DNA from 2 places in the Bradyrhizobium sp. McL0616 genome. Region 1 is predicted to be linked to the other one. Evidence: predicted binding sites of a transcription regulator. Region 1 holds the regulator's gene; the other holds the start of a gene.
The links. The regulator PhoB, encoded in region 1, activates phosphate uptake and scavenging genes when phosphate is short. The targets are predictions, from matches to a motif close to TGTCATNNANCTGTCAT.
Positions count from the first base shown of each region.

Region 2: a site for PhoB is predicted at 2,854-2,870, ahead of ACPPVR_RS26115 (acetoacetate decarboxylase). Genes of this name have one in related genera too.

Region 1 is NZ_CP188255.1:8,344,402-8,351,945, reverse strand. Features, by position in the region: gene ACPPVR_RS40320 (ATP-binding protein) at 1-402, shown strand, start outside; gene pstS (phosphate ABC transporter substrate-binding protein PstS) at 546-1,559, shown strand; gene pstC (phosphate ABC transporter permease subunit PstC) at 1,706-2,695, shown strand; gene pstA (phosphate ABC transporter permease PstA) at 2,700-3,545, shown strand; gene pstB (phosphate ABC transporter ATP-binding protein PstB) at 3,542-4,363, shown strand; gene phoU (phosphate signaling complex protein PhoU) at 4,375-5,091, shown strand; gene phoB (phosphate regulon transcriptional regulator PhoB) at 5,114-5,821, shown strand; gene ACPPVR_RS40285 (GcrA family cell cycle regulator) at 5,955-6,464, opposite strand; gene ACPPVR_RS40280 (aspartate aminotransferase family protein) at 6,927-7,544, shown strand, end outside.
Region 2 is NZ_CP188255.1:5,334,709-5,342,252, reverse strand. Features, by position in the region: gene ACPPVR_RS26125 (aldehyde dehydrogenase family protein) at 1-1,150, opposite strand, end outside; gene ACPPVR_RS26120 (patatin-like phospholipase family protein) at 1,591-2,757, opposite strand; gene ACPPVR_RS26115 (acetoacetate decarboxylase) at 3,039-3,821, shown strand; gene ACPPVR_RS26110 (transporter) at 3,930-4,949, shown strand; gene ACPPVR_RS26105 (carbohydrate porin) at 5,026-6,375, shown strand; gene ACPPVR_RS26100 (MFS transporter) at 6,409-7,544, opposite strand, start outside.

The sequences.
Region 1 (7,544 bases):
CATTTGCCGGAAGCGCCGGTGATGATCGCCGGCGACCGCGAGGAACTGCTCCGCCTGTTCGAGAACCTGATCGAGAACGCCCTCAAATATGGCGCCTCCGGTGGACGCGTCATCGTGTCGCTGACCACGGCCCCGGCGACTGATGGAACTCAGGAAATCCGCGTCCTGGTGCGCGATTTCGGCCCCGGCATCGCGCCGGAGCATTTGCCGCGGCTGACCGAGCGCTTCTACCGGGTTGACGTCGGCGACAGCCGCTCGCAGGGCGGGACTGGGCTCGGATTATCGCTGGTGAAACATATTCTTAACCGCCATCGCGGCCGGCTTTTGATCGAAAGCGTGCCCAAACAGGGCGCCACTTTCACCGCCTGTTTTCCCCAGGCGAGGCCACTGACTCCCGCTTGAAATTGTTGCGATTTCAGTAGCTTAAGCCTGTCATCCGACTGTCACTAAACCTTCGTAAAAGCACAGCCGACCGCTCCTAAAGGGGCGGCACGGGGAGCGCGATCGGGCGCGAATGCGCTTCGCTCCCCTGTATGGAGACCAGCATGAATTTCATCAAAACTATCGTCGCTGCTGGCTTGGTCGCCGCATCGACGACGGCGGCCTTTGCTGCCGATATCACCGGTGCCGGTGCGACGTTCCCGTTCCCGATCTATTCCAAATGGGCTGACGCCTACAAGAAGGAGACCGGCAACGGTCTGAACTACCAGTCAATCGGTTCCGGCGGCGGCATCAAGCAGATCCAGGCCAAGACCGTGACCTTCGGCGCGACCGACGCGCCGCTCAAGGCCGATCAGCTCGAGAAGGACGGTCTTGCGCAGTGGCCGATGGTGATGGGCGCCATCGTTCCCGTCGTCAACATCGAGGGCGTGAAGGCCGGCGAGCTGGTGTTCGACGGCGAGACGCTGGCGAGCGTCTATCTCGGCAAGATCACCAAGTGGGATGATCCGGCCATCAAGAAGCTCAATCCGAACGTGAAGCTGCCGTCCGATGCGATCACCGTGGTCCGCCGCTCCGACGGTTCGGGCACCACCTTCAACTTCACGAACTATCTCGCCAAGTCCAGCGCGGACTGGAAGAGCAAGATCGGTGAAGGCACGGCGGTCGAGTGGCCGGTCGGCGTCGGCGCCAAGGGCAACGAAGGCGTCTCCGGCAACATCAGCCAGACCAAGAACTCGATCGGTTATGTCGAGTACGCCTACGCCAAGCAGAACAAGCTGACCTATACCGGTCTCGTCAACAAGGCCGGCAAGACGGTGCAGCCGACGGTCGAAGCCTTCCAGGCAGCCGCCTCCAACGCCGATTGGGCCAAGGCTCCGGGCTACTACGTCATCCTGACAGACCAGCCCGGCGACAAGTCCTGGCCGATCACGGCGGCGACCTTCATCCTCATGCACAAGGATGCCACCGACAAGGCGTCCTCGCAGGAAGCCATCAAGTTCTTCCGCTGGGCCTTCAAGAACGGCGGCAAGGCGGCTGAAGAGCTCGACTACATCCCGATGCCCGAGGGCGTCGTGACCTTGATCGAGAAGACCTGGGCTGCCGAGATCAAGAGCTAAGCTCCTGCTCTCAAGGCGCGGCGCGGCCTGCAAGGGCGCGCCGCGACCCACGCGACTTCGGCCCCGGATCAGTGTCGCGCTGCATCCGGGGCGCGAGACCGGCAACAAGCGTATATAATTTGGTACAGGGGATCGGCGTGGCAGAGATGGCCGTTCAGAGCGATATCGTCGACGACGCCGGACCATATGATCGCGCCAAGGCCTTGAGCGCATTCAGGCTCGGCGACGTCACCTTCTACTGGATCACGCGGCTCAGCGCGATATCGGTGCTCCTCATCCTCGGCGGCATCATCCTGTCGCTGATCGTCGGCGCCTTCCCGGCGATGAAGGAATATGGCTTCGCGTTCCTGTGGACGCAGCGCTGGGCGCCGTCGGCCGATCCGCCCGTGCTCGGCGCGCTCGGACCGATGTACGGCACGCTCGTCACCTCCTTCATCGCGATGCTGATCGCCATTCCCGTTGGTCTCGGCATTGCGATCTTCCTCACCGAGCTCTGCCCGCAATGGCTGCGTCGCCCGATCGGCATGGCGATCGAGCTGCTCGCCGGCATCCCCTCGATCATCTACGGCATGTGGGGCTTCTTTGTGCTGGGCCCGTTCCTGGCAAACACTTTCCAGCCCTTCATGATCAAGATATTCGACGGCATCCCCGTGCTGGGCGCGATCTTCGCCGGCCCGCCGTCCTATCTCAGCCTGTTCAACGCCGCTCTGATCCTCGCCATCATGGTGCTGCCCTTCATCACCTCGATCTCGGTCGACGTGTTCAAGACCGTGCCGCCGGTGCTGAAAGAGGCTGCCTACGGCGTCGGCTGCACCACCTGGGAGGTCATCCGCAGCGTGGTGATCCCCTACACCCGCGTCGGCGTCATCGGCGGCGTCATGCTGGCGCTGGGCCGCGCGCTCGGCGAGACCATGGCGGTGACCTTCATCATCGGTAACTCGTTCCGCATCTCGTCCTCGATCTTCGCGCCGGGCACCACGATCTCGGCAGCGATCGCCTCCGAATTCGCCGAGAGCGACGGCCTGCACCAGTCCGGCCTGATCCTGCTCGGCCTGCTCCTGTTCGTGCTGACGTTCTTCGTGCTGGCCGGAGCGCGGCTGATGCTGATGCGGCTGGAAAAGAAGGCGGGGAACTGAAGCCATGAACCCGATCTATTCACGCCGCCGCCGCAAGGACGTCGTCATTCGCGGGCTCTGCATCGCCGCAACCGCCTTTGGTGTCACCTGGCTTGCGCTGATCCTGATCACGCTGCTCTACAATGGCCTCGCCGGACTCAACTTCCAGCTCTTTACCGAGAATACGCCGCCACCCGGATCGAACGAGGGCGGCCTGCTCAACGCCATTGTCGGCTCCGTGATCATGACCGTGCTCGGCGTCGGTATCGGCGCGCCGCTCGGCATGTTCGCCGGCACCTATCTCGCCGAATACGGCCGCAACGACAGGCTGACGTCCGTAATCCGCTTCATCAACGACATCCTGCTCTCGGCGCCCTCGATCATCATCGGCCTGTTCATCTATGGCGCGGTGGTGGTGCCGATGCGCGGCTTCTCGGCGCTCGCCGGCTGTCTCGCGCTCGCCGTCATCGTGATCCCGGTGGTGCTGCGCACGACCGAGGACATGCTGCTTCTGGTGCCGAACGCACTGCGTGAGGCGGCCTCCGCGCTCGGCCTGCCGCGCTCGCTGGTGATCAAGCGGATCGCTTATCGTTCTGCCCGTTCCGGTCTCATCACCGGCGTGCTGCTCGCCACCGCCCGCGTCGCCGGCGAGACCGCGCCGCTGCTGTTCACCGCGCTGTCGAACCAGTTCTTCAGCCTGAGCCTGAACAAGACGATGGCGAACCTGCCGGTCACCATCAACAACTTCGTGCAGAGCCCCTACGCCTACTGGAAGCAGCTGGCCTGGAGCGGGGCGCTGCTCATCACCCTGACCGTTCTTGCCCTGAATATTGGTGCGCGCATCCTTGGCGCCGAGAGGACCGCAAAATGAGTGATCTTTCCGTATCGATGAGCGCGGCCGGCGGCCTGCCCCACGCGCCGGTGCTGCCCGAGGCGCCCCCCAAGGTGACCGTGCGCAATCTCAACTTCTATTACGGCGAGCACCACGCGCTGAAGAACATCAACCTGACGCTCGGCGCCAACCGCGTCACGGCGTTCATCGGCCCGTCGGGCTGCGGCAAGTCGACCCTGCTGCGCATCTTCAACCGGATGTACGATCTCTATCCCGGCCAGCGCGCCACCGGTCAGCTCATGCTCGACCAGACCAACATCCTCGACGGCAAGCTCGACCTCAATCTGCTGCGCGCCCGCGTCGGCATGGTGTTCCAGAAGCCGACCCCGTTCCCGATGACGATCTACGAGAACATCGCCTTCGGCATCCGCCTTTACGAAAAGATCTCGAAGTCCGAGATGGACGACCGCGTCGAGAAGGCGCTGCGCGGCGGCGCGCTGTGGAACGAGGTCAAGGACAAGCTCAACGCCTCCGGCCTCTCGCTGTCCGGCGGCCAGCAGCAGCGCCTCTGCATCGCCCGCACCGTCGCGGTGCGGCCCGAGGTGATCCTGTTCGACGAGCCCTGCTCGGCGCTCGACCCGATCTCGACCGCCAAGGTCGAGGAGCTGATCCAGGAACTGTCCGAGAGTTACACGATTGCGATCGTTACCCACAACATGCAGCAGGCGGCCCGCGTTTCCGACAAGACCGCCTTCATGTATCTCGGCGAGCTGATCGAGTTCGACGACACCAGCAAGATCTTCACGTCGCCGACCGATCGGCGCACGCAGGATTACATCACCGGCCGGTTCGGCTGAGGAGACGGGACATGGGTTCTGAACATACCGCAAAGGCCTTCGACACCGACCTCCAGGAACTTACCCGCCTGGTCGCCGAGATGGGCGGGATTGCCGAGCGCATGATCGTCGATTCCGTCGACGCGCTGATCCGCCGCGACGTCGCGCTCGGCCAGCGCGTCGTCGCCACCGACGTCGAGCTCGACGCGCTCCAGAAGCGCATCGAGGAGCGCGCCGTGCTCACCATCGCTCGCCGCCAGCCGATGGCGGTCGATCTGCGCGAGATCGTCGGCGCCATGCGCGTCGCGACCGATCTCGAGCGCATCGGCGACCTCGCCAAGAACATGGGCAAGCGCGTCGCGGCGCTGGAGACCGATTTCCATCCGCTCAAGCTGTTCCGCGGCCTCGAGCACATGACCGACCTGGTGCAGCAGCAGGTCAAATCGGTGCTGGACGCATATGCCGCGCATGATCTGCCGGCGGCGATGGCGGTGTGGAAGGGCGACGAGGAAGTCGACGCCATCTGCACCTCGCTGTTCCGCGAGCTCCTCACCTACATGATGGAGGATCCGCGCAACATCTCGTTCTGCATCCATCTGATGTTCTGCGCCAAGAACATCGAGCGGATCGGCGATCACGCCACCAACATCGCCGAGACCGTGTTCTATATGATCGAAGGTCAGGCCATGACCGACAAGCGGCCGAAGGGCGACATGACGACCTTCGCCACGACCCTCCCGAATACTTGAATAATTAAGGAGCGACGACCCCATGGGCGCACGCATTATGGTGGTTGAGGACGAGGAAGCTCTGACCGAGCTTCTCCGCTACAACCTCGAAGGCGACGGCTATGACGTCGAGACGGTGATGCGCGGCGACGACGCCGATACCCGTCTCAAGGAGCACATCCCCGATTTGATCGTGCTCGACTGGATGCTGCCGGGGCTATCCGGCATCGAGCTGTGCCGGCGGCTGCGCGCGCGGTCCGATACCAAGCAGCTCCCGATCATCATGCTCACCGCGCGCGGTGAGGAGAGTGAGCGAGTGCGGGGATTGGCGACCGGCGCCGACGATTACATCGTCAAGCCGTTCTCGGTCCCTGAGCTGCTCGCCCGCGTAAAGGGCCTGCTCAGGCGCGCAAGCCCGGAGCGGCTCGCCACCGTGCTGGCGTTTGGCGACATCGAACTCGACCGTGACAAGCGCCGCGTGGCGCGCTCGGGCCGGCCGATCGATCTCGGCCCGACCGAGTATCGCCTGCTGGAGTTTTTCCTGGAGCATCCCGGCCGCGTGTTCTCGCGCGAGCAGCTGCTCGACAGCGTCTGGGGCCGCGATATCTACATCGACGAGCGCACCGTCGACGTGCATATCGGTCGCCTGCGCAAGCTGCTCAATCTCGGTCGCGAGCAGGACCCGATCCGCACCGTCCGTGGCGCCGGCTATGCGCTGGATGATCGGTTTGCGAAGGCGGAGCAGGCGTAGGGTTCTGTGGTTAGTTGCTGACTGCCGCTACCATCTCCGATGTCGTCCAGGCCTATTACGCACTAGGCCGGGACGACACTGAATTTGTCGAACCGCCGTCGCTTGGACGGCGAAACCTTGGAAGCAGACTAACTCACCGTGACGGCTTCACCGGCGCGCGGCGGCGATCTGACGCCGGCTGGTACGCGACGCGCGAGTGTTGGGCGCAATAGGGCAGGCCCGAGAGCGCCCTGCCGCCGCAGAAGAAGAAGTCCGGACTCGAGGGATCGCCGACCGGCCAGTGGCAGGTCGCCTCGTTCAATTCGAGCAGCGACAGCCGCTGGCTCATCGGCACCACGTTGTCGTAGGTGACCGGATCCGGCTCAGCCTCGACCTCGAAGGCCTGCGCAAGCGCGGTGTTGCCGCGCGCAATCGGCCGGGTCACCCGCATCATGTGCTGCGCGGGACGCGCCTTGCGTGGCCGCGGAGCTGCCGACGACGGGCTCTTGGCACGGCCGGACAGGCCCAGCCGGTGCACCTTGCCGATCACGGCATTGCGGGTCACATTGCCGAGTTCAGCTGCGATCTGGCTGGCCGAAAGTCCGGCCTCCCAAAGCTTTTTCAACTGCTCGACGCGATCGTCCGACCATGTCAAAACCGTCATTGCGCCCTTTCCCTCGCTACGAGCCGCCTTGCTGGGGCTGCGCTGCGAATGCCTAAGTCTCGAAAAACCCGTGCCGCCAGAATCCCTTGAAGTTCGCCGGGCGCAGAAGCGCTCCCGAACGTTTACGCCGGTACATGAGGACTTAGAGGATCAGAACCGCTGCACGAGATGTCGTATCTGACAAGCCAAACGCTACAATATGGCGTGACTCCCGCGCAAGAGTCCGCCGACTCGCGTCCACATGTTCCGTGGTGAAAACCCGCAAATTCGGCACCGCAAGACTACGGATTCAGCATTTCGCGGGGCTTTCCGGGCGGCATTGACACCCGTGGTACCAAGCATAAGATGGTGACGCGTGCCGCCCTTAAAAGGCGGCACGTTTCGTTTTCCGGACCAATGACGCGCTGCGCAACGCACGTTCAGGCCGTCCGAAACATCCAGGCGACCGCCAAAGAGACCGTCATGACCAACAGCGCCGCGCCGCATTTGCTCCCCGTATTCGCCAGGGCCGACATCGGTTTTGAGCGCGGCGAGGGCTCTTGGCTGATTGCGACCAATGGCGATCGCTATCTCGATTTCACCTCTGGCGTGGCGGTGAATGCGCTCGGCCATGCCCATCCCGCGCTGGTCAAGGCGTTGCAGGAGCAGGCCACCAAGCTCTGGCACATGTCGAACCTGTTCCAGAGCCCGGACGGCGAGAAGCTCGCGGCGCGCCTTTGCAACGAGAGCTTTGCGGACTTCGTGTTCTTCTGCAATTCCGGCGCCGAGGCGCTGGAATGCGTGATCAAACTCGTCCGCCACCATCACGCAGCCAAGGGCCATCCCGAGCGCTATCGCATGATCACGTTCGAGGGCGCCTTCCATGGCCGCACGCTCGCAACGCTGGCTGCGACGGGATCTGCAAAATATCTCGAAGGTTTCGGTCCGCCGATGGACGGCTTTGACCAGGTTGCACATGGCGATCTGGACGCCGTGAAGAAGGCGATCGGCCCGCAGACCGCCGGCATCCTGATCGAGCCGCTCCAGGGCGAGGGTGGCGTGCGCTCGGCGCCGCCGGCGTTCTATCGCGCGCTGCGCCAG
Region 2 (7,544 bases), 3.0 Mb from region 1:
AGTTGGCTTCGGCGATCGCATCGTCGATGTGCTCGAAGGGGTAGACGCAGGTCACCGGTCCGAACACCTCGAGGGTCGAAACCTTCGCATCGCGCGGCGGAGAAATCAGGATCGACGGGCGAAGGGTGGTCTCGCTCAACCTCCCACCGCCAATCTGGCGCGTCCCGGCCGCGGTCGCCTCGGCGATCCAGGCTTCGACACGCGCGACCTCCTGCGGCGTAATGAGCGGTCCGACCTCCGTCTCGGGGAGTGTCGGATCTCCCACCTTCAAGGCCTCGACCCTTGCCGCAATCCTGTCGACGAATTCCTTCTGAAGCGCGGAATGCACGTAGATGCGCTGGACCGATACGCACACTTGCCCGGCGTGATAGTATCCCCCCTTGACGATTGGCTCGATGATTTTCTGAAGATCGGCGCTGCGGTCGATGATGAGGGGAGCGACGCCGCCGTGCTCGAGAGCGCAGCGCGCACCGGGGGTGATAACCGATCGCAAGTGCCAGCCGACACGCGCCGAGCCGATGAAGCTCAGGAAGGCGACGCGCGGGTCAGTCGCAAATTTTTCCGGAAGGCTGTGCTCCTCCGGGAGGAACGTCTGGACCCAGCCTTCGGGCATGCCTGCCTTGTGAACAAGCTTTACCAATTCCACACAGCACAGAGGCGTTGTGCCTGCCGGTTTCACGATCACCGGGCAGCCGGTCGCGATCGCCGGCGCGATCTGGTGAACGATCAGGTTGAGAGGATGATTGAAGGCCGAGATCGCCGCGACGATGCCGATGGGCTCCTTGATGGTCCATGCCCGCCGGCCGTCGCTTGCGGGCGTGAGGCCCATGGGGATCTCGACCCCACCGCGGGTTCGCAGGAAGTCCGCCGCCGAGCGGATGCCGTCGATCGCCCGATCCGTCTCGATCAATGCATCCGTGAGCGGCTTTCCGCCCTCTCGTGCGATCAGGATGCCGAAATCCTGCCGCTTCTCGGCAACCAGATCGGCGAGCTTGTTGAGAATGGAGATCCGCTGATGCGGCTTCAGCCAGGCCTTTCGGTCCGCGAGCAGCTTTCGTGCGGTCTCGAACTTCGTCTCGAGCGCGGCGGCGTCGTCACTTGCGAGCTCGGTGATCTCTTTGCGGTCGAAGGCCTGTACGACTGTGATCATCATCGTCTCCATGGAGTGTCACGTCTTTGCGTGGCGCTGGAGCATCGTCGCACGCTCATAGTCCAGCTCCGCGCCGCGAGACGTGAGGTAAATTGACGTAAACCGCCGATGCCTCAGGCGGCGCAGAACCGACGTTCCGCAGGCAGTCGTCGGCACCGGGCCGGAGGGAGGGGGCACCTGACTCTCCGGCCGTCTGCACCGCGCGGATCAACTTGGCCTCCCAACGCTCTCACCGCGAAGTCTATGGCATGGGGCAGGGGGGCTAGCCATGTCGCGCAGCGGTGCGGAGCAGGTCAGTCGTGCGATTTGGCAATCGTCACATCTTGCCGGTGTTTTGCCCGACGAGTCAAACCGACTTGCCGACGCGCGAGTCATTGATCCGCCGAGCCTCGGCTACTGTGCATGGGGTTGTTTTCGGGTTTTTTGTTTGAGGGCTCCGCTCACGCGCTCTCCGTCTCCCGATGCACGTCGTGCACCACGAGCCCCATGCCTTCCTCGGGCATCTTAATCCAGTCGCGCCGCTTCAGCGTGCGCTTGGTGTCTTCGTAGCCGCTGGCCCAGTGCTCGCGCATCGAGGTGCCCGAGAATTCGTGATCCTTGGCGTCGCCCTCATAGGCCTTCTGCTGGTAGATCAGATGCAGGATCGCGATCTCCGGCATGTTGCGCAGACTTGCCTTGAGGTTGCGGTCCTCGTCGGACAATTGTTCGTCGGGAAGCTTCGCCAGCGCCTTGTAGAGCAAGACCTTGAGATTGTGCGTTTGGCGATAGACGTCGGTGTTGTGGCGCGTACGTGAGGAATACATGATGTCCTTGTGGCGGGCCATCACGTCCTGGATCGAGCGCGGCAGCACGCCACGGGCGCTGAACAAGTCGACCTGGAACACCAGCGAGTTGAGATCATCCCCGTGGTCGAGCAGATGCTGGAGCGGCGTGTTGGAGACGATGCCGCCGTCCCAGAAATGATCGGTGCCGATCCGCACCATCGGCAGCGCCGGCGGCAGCGCGCCGGAGGCCATGATATGCTCCGGCTCGATCTCGTCATGGGCGTTGTCGAAATAGATGAAGTTGCCGGACAGCACGTTCACCGCACCGACCGCGAAGCGCATTTTCTTCTCGTTGATGAGGTCGAAATCGACGAGCTCCAGCAGGCTCTCCTTGAGCGGCGCGGTATCGTAATAGCTCGTTGCGGTCCTGGCGCCGACGGGGCTGAACCAGGGATTGACCTGGTGCGGGCTGAAGAAGCCCGGCTGGCCCATCGCGGACGTCATCCAGGCGCTGGTGAGGTTGCGCCATTGGCGGAAGACGTCGCCATCCGGCGTGTAGTGCCAGATCTTGCGGTTGGTGATGCGCTCCCAGAAGATGCGGAGCGCTTCGAGCCGTTTCTCAGGCCGGTTGCCGGCGATGATGGCGGAGTTGATGGCACCAATCGAGACGCCGCAGACCCAGTCGGGCTCGATGCCGGCCTCGTGCAGCGCCTGGTAGACGCCGGCCTGGTAGGCGCCGAGCGCACCGCCGCCTTGCAGCACCAGCGCGACGCGATCGCAGCGGTCTGGCCGCCAGCCCCGTGCGGGAAGCTGCTGTGTCGGTTGCGACGTTCGGGCGTCCATGGCCGATATCTCCTGGCGAGCATGATCCGGAAAAGTGCGACGCGGTTTTCCGAGAAGATCGTGCTCCAATAACAAGCCAAACGATTGCGTCCCGCGGTGACGGCGTGATGACAAAGTTGGCCGATGCATCGTTTGCATGCACGTCAACCGAAGCGGGAATGGCGCCGGGTCGTCCGGCTGACGGAAATCCTTCACATCGCGGTCAATCACGACGGCTAGCAATTCGCATAAGCTCGATGGCCGCCGGGCGAGCGTCACAGACATCACACAGGAGACCAGCGATGCGCAGGGAAGATTTGCTGAGATTTCCGTCCATGCCGGCCGCGGGGCCAAGCTATCCGGCCGGGCCGTACCGCTTCGTCAACCGTGAATTCCTCGTCATCACCTACGAGACCGACCCGGACCTGATCCGCGCCGGCCTGCCTGAGCCACTGGAGCCGATCGACCAGCCGATCGTGCACTATGAATGGATCAGGATGCCGGATTCCTCCGGCTTCGGCAGCTACACCGAGTCCGGCCTCGTCATTCCCGCACGCCTGCATGGCGAGGAAGTCAATTTCGTCTCGCAGATGTATCTCGACGACGATCCGCCGATCGCGGCGGGCCGCGAGATCTGGGGCTTCCCCAAGAAATACGCCCATCCAAAGCTCGAGATCGTCAAGGACACGCTGACGGGCACGCTGGAATATGCCGGCCAGCTCGTCGCCATGGGTACGATGGGCTACAAGCACGAGAGCATGGCCGGCAACGGCGACCTCACCCGCGCCACGCTGTCGAAGACGCAGATCAATCTGAAGATGATCCCCGGCGTCGACGGCCATCTCGAAATCTGCCAGCTCGTCGCGATCAACCTCATCGACATCGTGCCGAAGGGCTCCTGGATCGGGCCCGGCAGGCTGCATCTGGTGCCGCATGTCAACGCGCCAGTTGCGGATTTCCCGGTGCGCCGCTGCATCGGCGCGCATCACTACATCGCCGATTTGACGCTGCCGTTCGGCCGCGTGGTGCACGACTACGTCAAGGAGGCCCAGGCGGCTGCCGCGACGGGCTTGGCCGCAGAGTAGGGCGGCCCATCATCAAACTGTAACATCGGCGTAATTGAGTACCCGCGAGAGATCCGGAGGAGGCCACCAACGGCCCCCCGGACATGGGCTGCATACGTGGGGGTCAGCATGGCTGAGCCGGCAAAGCTTGTCAGTGCGATATCGGATGTTGCGCCGGCCATCCCTGGCCTCGTCTGGGCCTTCCGGCTCCACAGTGACGGCAGCGCCGAGGCGCTGCCGATCGACCAGCCGATCGAATTCAGCCATGACGGCCGGCTCTGGTTGCATTTCAACCTCACCGATGCCCGCGCACGGCCGTGGATTGCGGACTCCAGCCTGCCGCCGCTCGCACGCGAGCTGCTGCTGTCCAACGACACCTTTCAGCAGCTTCACGTCATCGATCACTGCGTCTACGGCGTGTTCTCTGATCTCGTGCGTGACATCGACAGCGCCACGGAAGAGACCGCGTTCCTGCGCTTCGCCATGACCGAGCATCTCTTGGTCAGCGGGCGCCATCAGGCACTGTGCTCGGCGGATGCGACGCGAAGGGTGCTTGTAGGCGGCTACCGCGTCGACAATGTCGCCCATCTCCTGGAAAAGATCGTCGACGAGGTCGCCGACACGCTCGACCGGATAGCCGATAAGCTTGGCCAGGAGATCGACGGCATCGAGGAGCGCATCCTCGCCGACGAAGTCAGGCCGCAGATGCGTCGCACGCTCGGCCGGCTGCGCCGCACCTGCGTCCGGCTGCATCGTCAGCTGACCGGATTGCGCGTGCTGTTTCATCGCCTCGACCAGAAGAATACCGATCATCTGGCGCCGGGGCTGCGCATCCAGGCCGGCAAGCTGGCGCAGCGGCTGGACGGGCTCGATCACGACATCGTCGAGCTCCGCGAACGGAGCCGCCTGCTCGAGGAGGAGCTGCGCTTCAAGAACGAGGAAGAGAGCAACAAGCATCTCCACACGCTCTCGATCGTGACGACGCTGCTGCTGCCGCCGACGCTGATCACCGGCATCTTCGGCATGAACACCAAGGGCCTGCCGCTCACCGACGTCGACGAGGGATTTCTCTGGGCGGCGGCGCTGATGGTGAGTTCGATTGGCCTTGCCTATCTGTTCATGCGGCGCACCGGCATCTTCAAAAAGTAGCGCATGCCAGCTGGTGTCAGCCGTGAGTGCGATTGTCCAGACATTTGTGTTGCGATGCTCCCTCGTCGCCGCGACGATGCTTTTCGCAAGCACGAGCGCGTTCGCAGGCGCAAAGGACGAGAGCGCGGCTGATTGGCTGTTTCCAAAATGGTTCAACGACTGGCATGACGGGCTCGTCAACAAAGGCCTGAATTTCGGCGCGACCTACATCGCCGACAACATCGGCAACGTGTCGGGCGGGGTCTCGCGCGGCGCCATCCATTTCGGCCGCCTCGATCTGTCGGTCGACGCCGATCTCGACAAGCTCGTCGGCTGGACCGGCGGCCGCTTCTACGCCAACGGCTACGTGATCTACGGGCGCGGGCTGACGCGCAACTACATCTACAACCTCGCTACCATCAGCGAGATCGAGGCTCTTCCGGACCAGCGGCTCTACAACGCCTATTTCGAGCAGAGTCTCTTCAACGATAGGCTGAGCATCAGGGCCGGCCAGCAGGCCGCCGATGTCGAGTTCTTCGACAGCCAGACTGACGACCTCTTCATCAACGGCACCTTCGGCTGGCCCGCCATCAAGGCGAGCAACCTTCCGGCCGGCGGCCCGGCACCGCCGATCGCGGTGCCCGGCCTTCGCATCAAGGCCGCGGTTTCGGACGATGTCACCGTCTTCGGTGCAGTGTTCAACGGCAACCCGGCGCGGCCCGGTGACGGCGATCCGCAGACGCGCGACAACCACGGTCTGGCGTTTCGCATCAATGATCCGCCCTGGGTCATCGGGCAGGTCCACTTCGACTATCATCTCGATATTGGTGGAAGCTCGCTCGCCGGCAACTTCACGCCCGGCGGCTGGTATCATTTCGGTGACTTCGACAGTCAGCGCTTCACCGTGGAAGGTGTCTCGCTCGCGGACCCGACTGGATCAGGCATCCCGGCGAAGCTTCGCGGCAATTATGGAATCTACGCGGTCGTGGAGCAGGCCCTCTGGCGGCCGCCGGGAACGGCGACCGAGAAGACCGTGTCGGCGTCGATCCCCGGCGTCACGGCGTTCGGCCGCATCGCCTACAGTCCGCCGGATCGCAACCTGATCGACCTCTATCTCGACGGCGGCGTCGGTTTTGTCGGGTTTACCCCTGGCCGTCCGCTCGACCGGTTCGGGGTTGGGTTGGCCTATATGCGGATTTCGGGCGCCGCACGAAGCCTGGATGTCGACACCCAGTTTTTCGGCGGGATCCAGAGCCCGGTGCGCAGCAGCGAGGCCCTGATCGAGGTGATCTACGAGGCGCACATCAAGCCCGGCTGGCTCATTGCGCCGTACTTCCAATACGTGTTCAGGCCCTCGGGCGGCATTCCGAACCCGAACGATCCGACCGGCATTTCGCGGATCGGCGATGCCGCAGTGTTCGGGGTGACCACCACGATCAGGTACTGAGCCGGCTCGCGCCGGCCCAGTCACACGCGCCGTCTACGCCATCGCCGGCTTGGCTTGCGGCTTCGGCTGCCGCGACAGCCCCAGCACGATCAGCGACGCGAACACGCAGAGCGCACCCGCAACGAAGAAGGCGGGCAGATAGCTCTGCAGCAGCGTCCGCGACAGGCCGGCGCCGAACGCCGCGGTGCCGGCGCCAAGCTGATGGCCGGCAAAGATCCAGCCGAACACCAGATTGGCGCGCTCGGGCCCGAACTTTTGCGCGGTGAGTCGCACCGTCGGCGGTACGGTGGCGATCCAGTCGAGCCCGTAGAACATCGCGAAGATCGACAGCCCATAGAACGAGAAATCGCTAAAGGGCAGGAAGATCAGCGACAGCCCGCGCAGGCCGTAGTACCAGAACAGCAGATAGCGATTGTCGTAGCGGTCGGACAGCCAGCCCGACATGATGGTGCCGAAGAAGTCGAAGATGCCCATCGCCGCAAGCAGGCTCGCGGCCTGCACCTGCGGGATGCCGAAGTCGAGGCACATCGGGATCAAATGCACCTGGACGAGGCCGTTGGTCGAGGCGCCGCAGACGAAGAAGGTCGCAAACAGGATCCAGAACGCGCGCGACTTCGAGGCGTCGCGCAGCGTGCCGAGCGCGACTGCAGTGATCGAGCCGTGGTTCACCGGCGGTGCGGGCAGGGGCTCGGCGCCTTCATCGCCGAACGGGCGCAGGCCGAGATCACTCGGCCGGTCGCGCATCACGAGCAGGACCGCGAATGCGGAGACGCCGAGCATGATGCAGACGAAACCGAGCGAGAGGCGCCAGCCGAAACGTTCGGTCAGGCTTGCGAGCAGCGGCAGGAACACGAGTTGCCCCGTGGCGACACTCGCGGTCAAAATGCCGACGACGAGGCCGCGCCGTGCGGCAAACCAGCGCGTGGAGATGGTGGCGCCCAGCACCAGCGCGGTCATGCCGGTGCCGATGCCGATTACGACGCCCCAGAGCGCCACGAGCTGCCAGATCTCGGTCATGCCGAGCGAGAGCACCAGCGCCGAGACGACGATGAGCTGCGCGGTCAGCGTGACGTTGCGCAGGCCGTAGCGGTTGAGCAGGGCGGCTGCGAATGGCGCCATCAGCCCGAACAGGATGAATCGGATCGACAGCGCAGACGAAATCTGCGCCG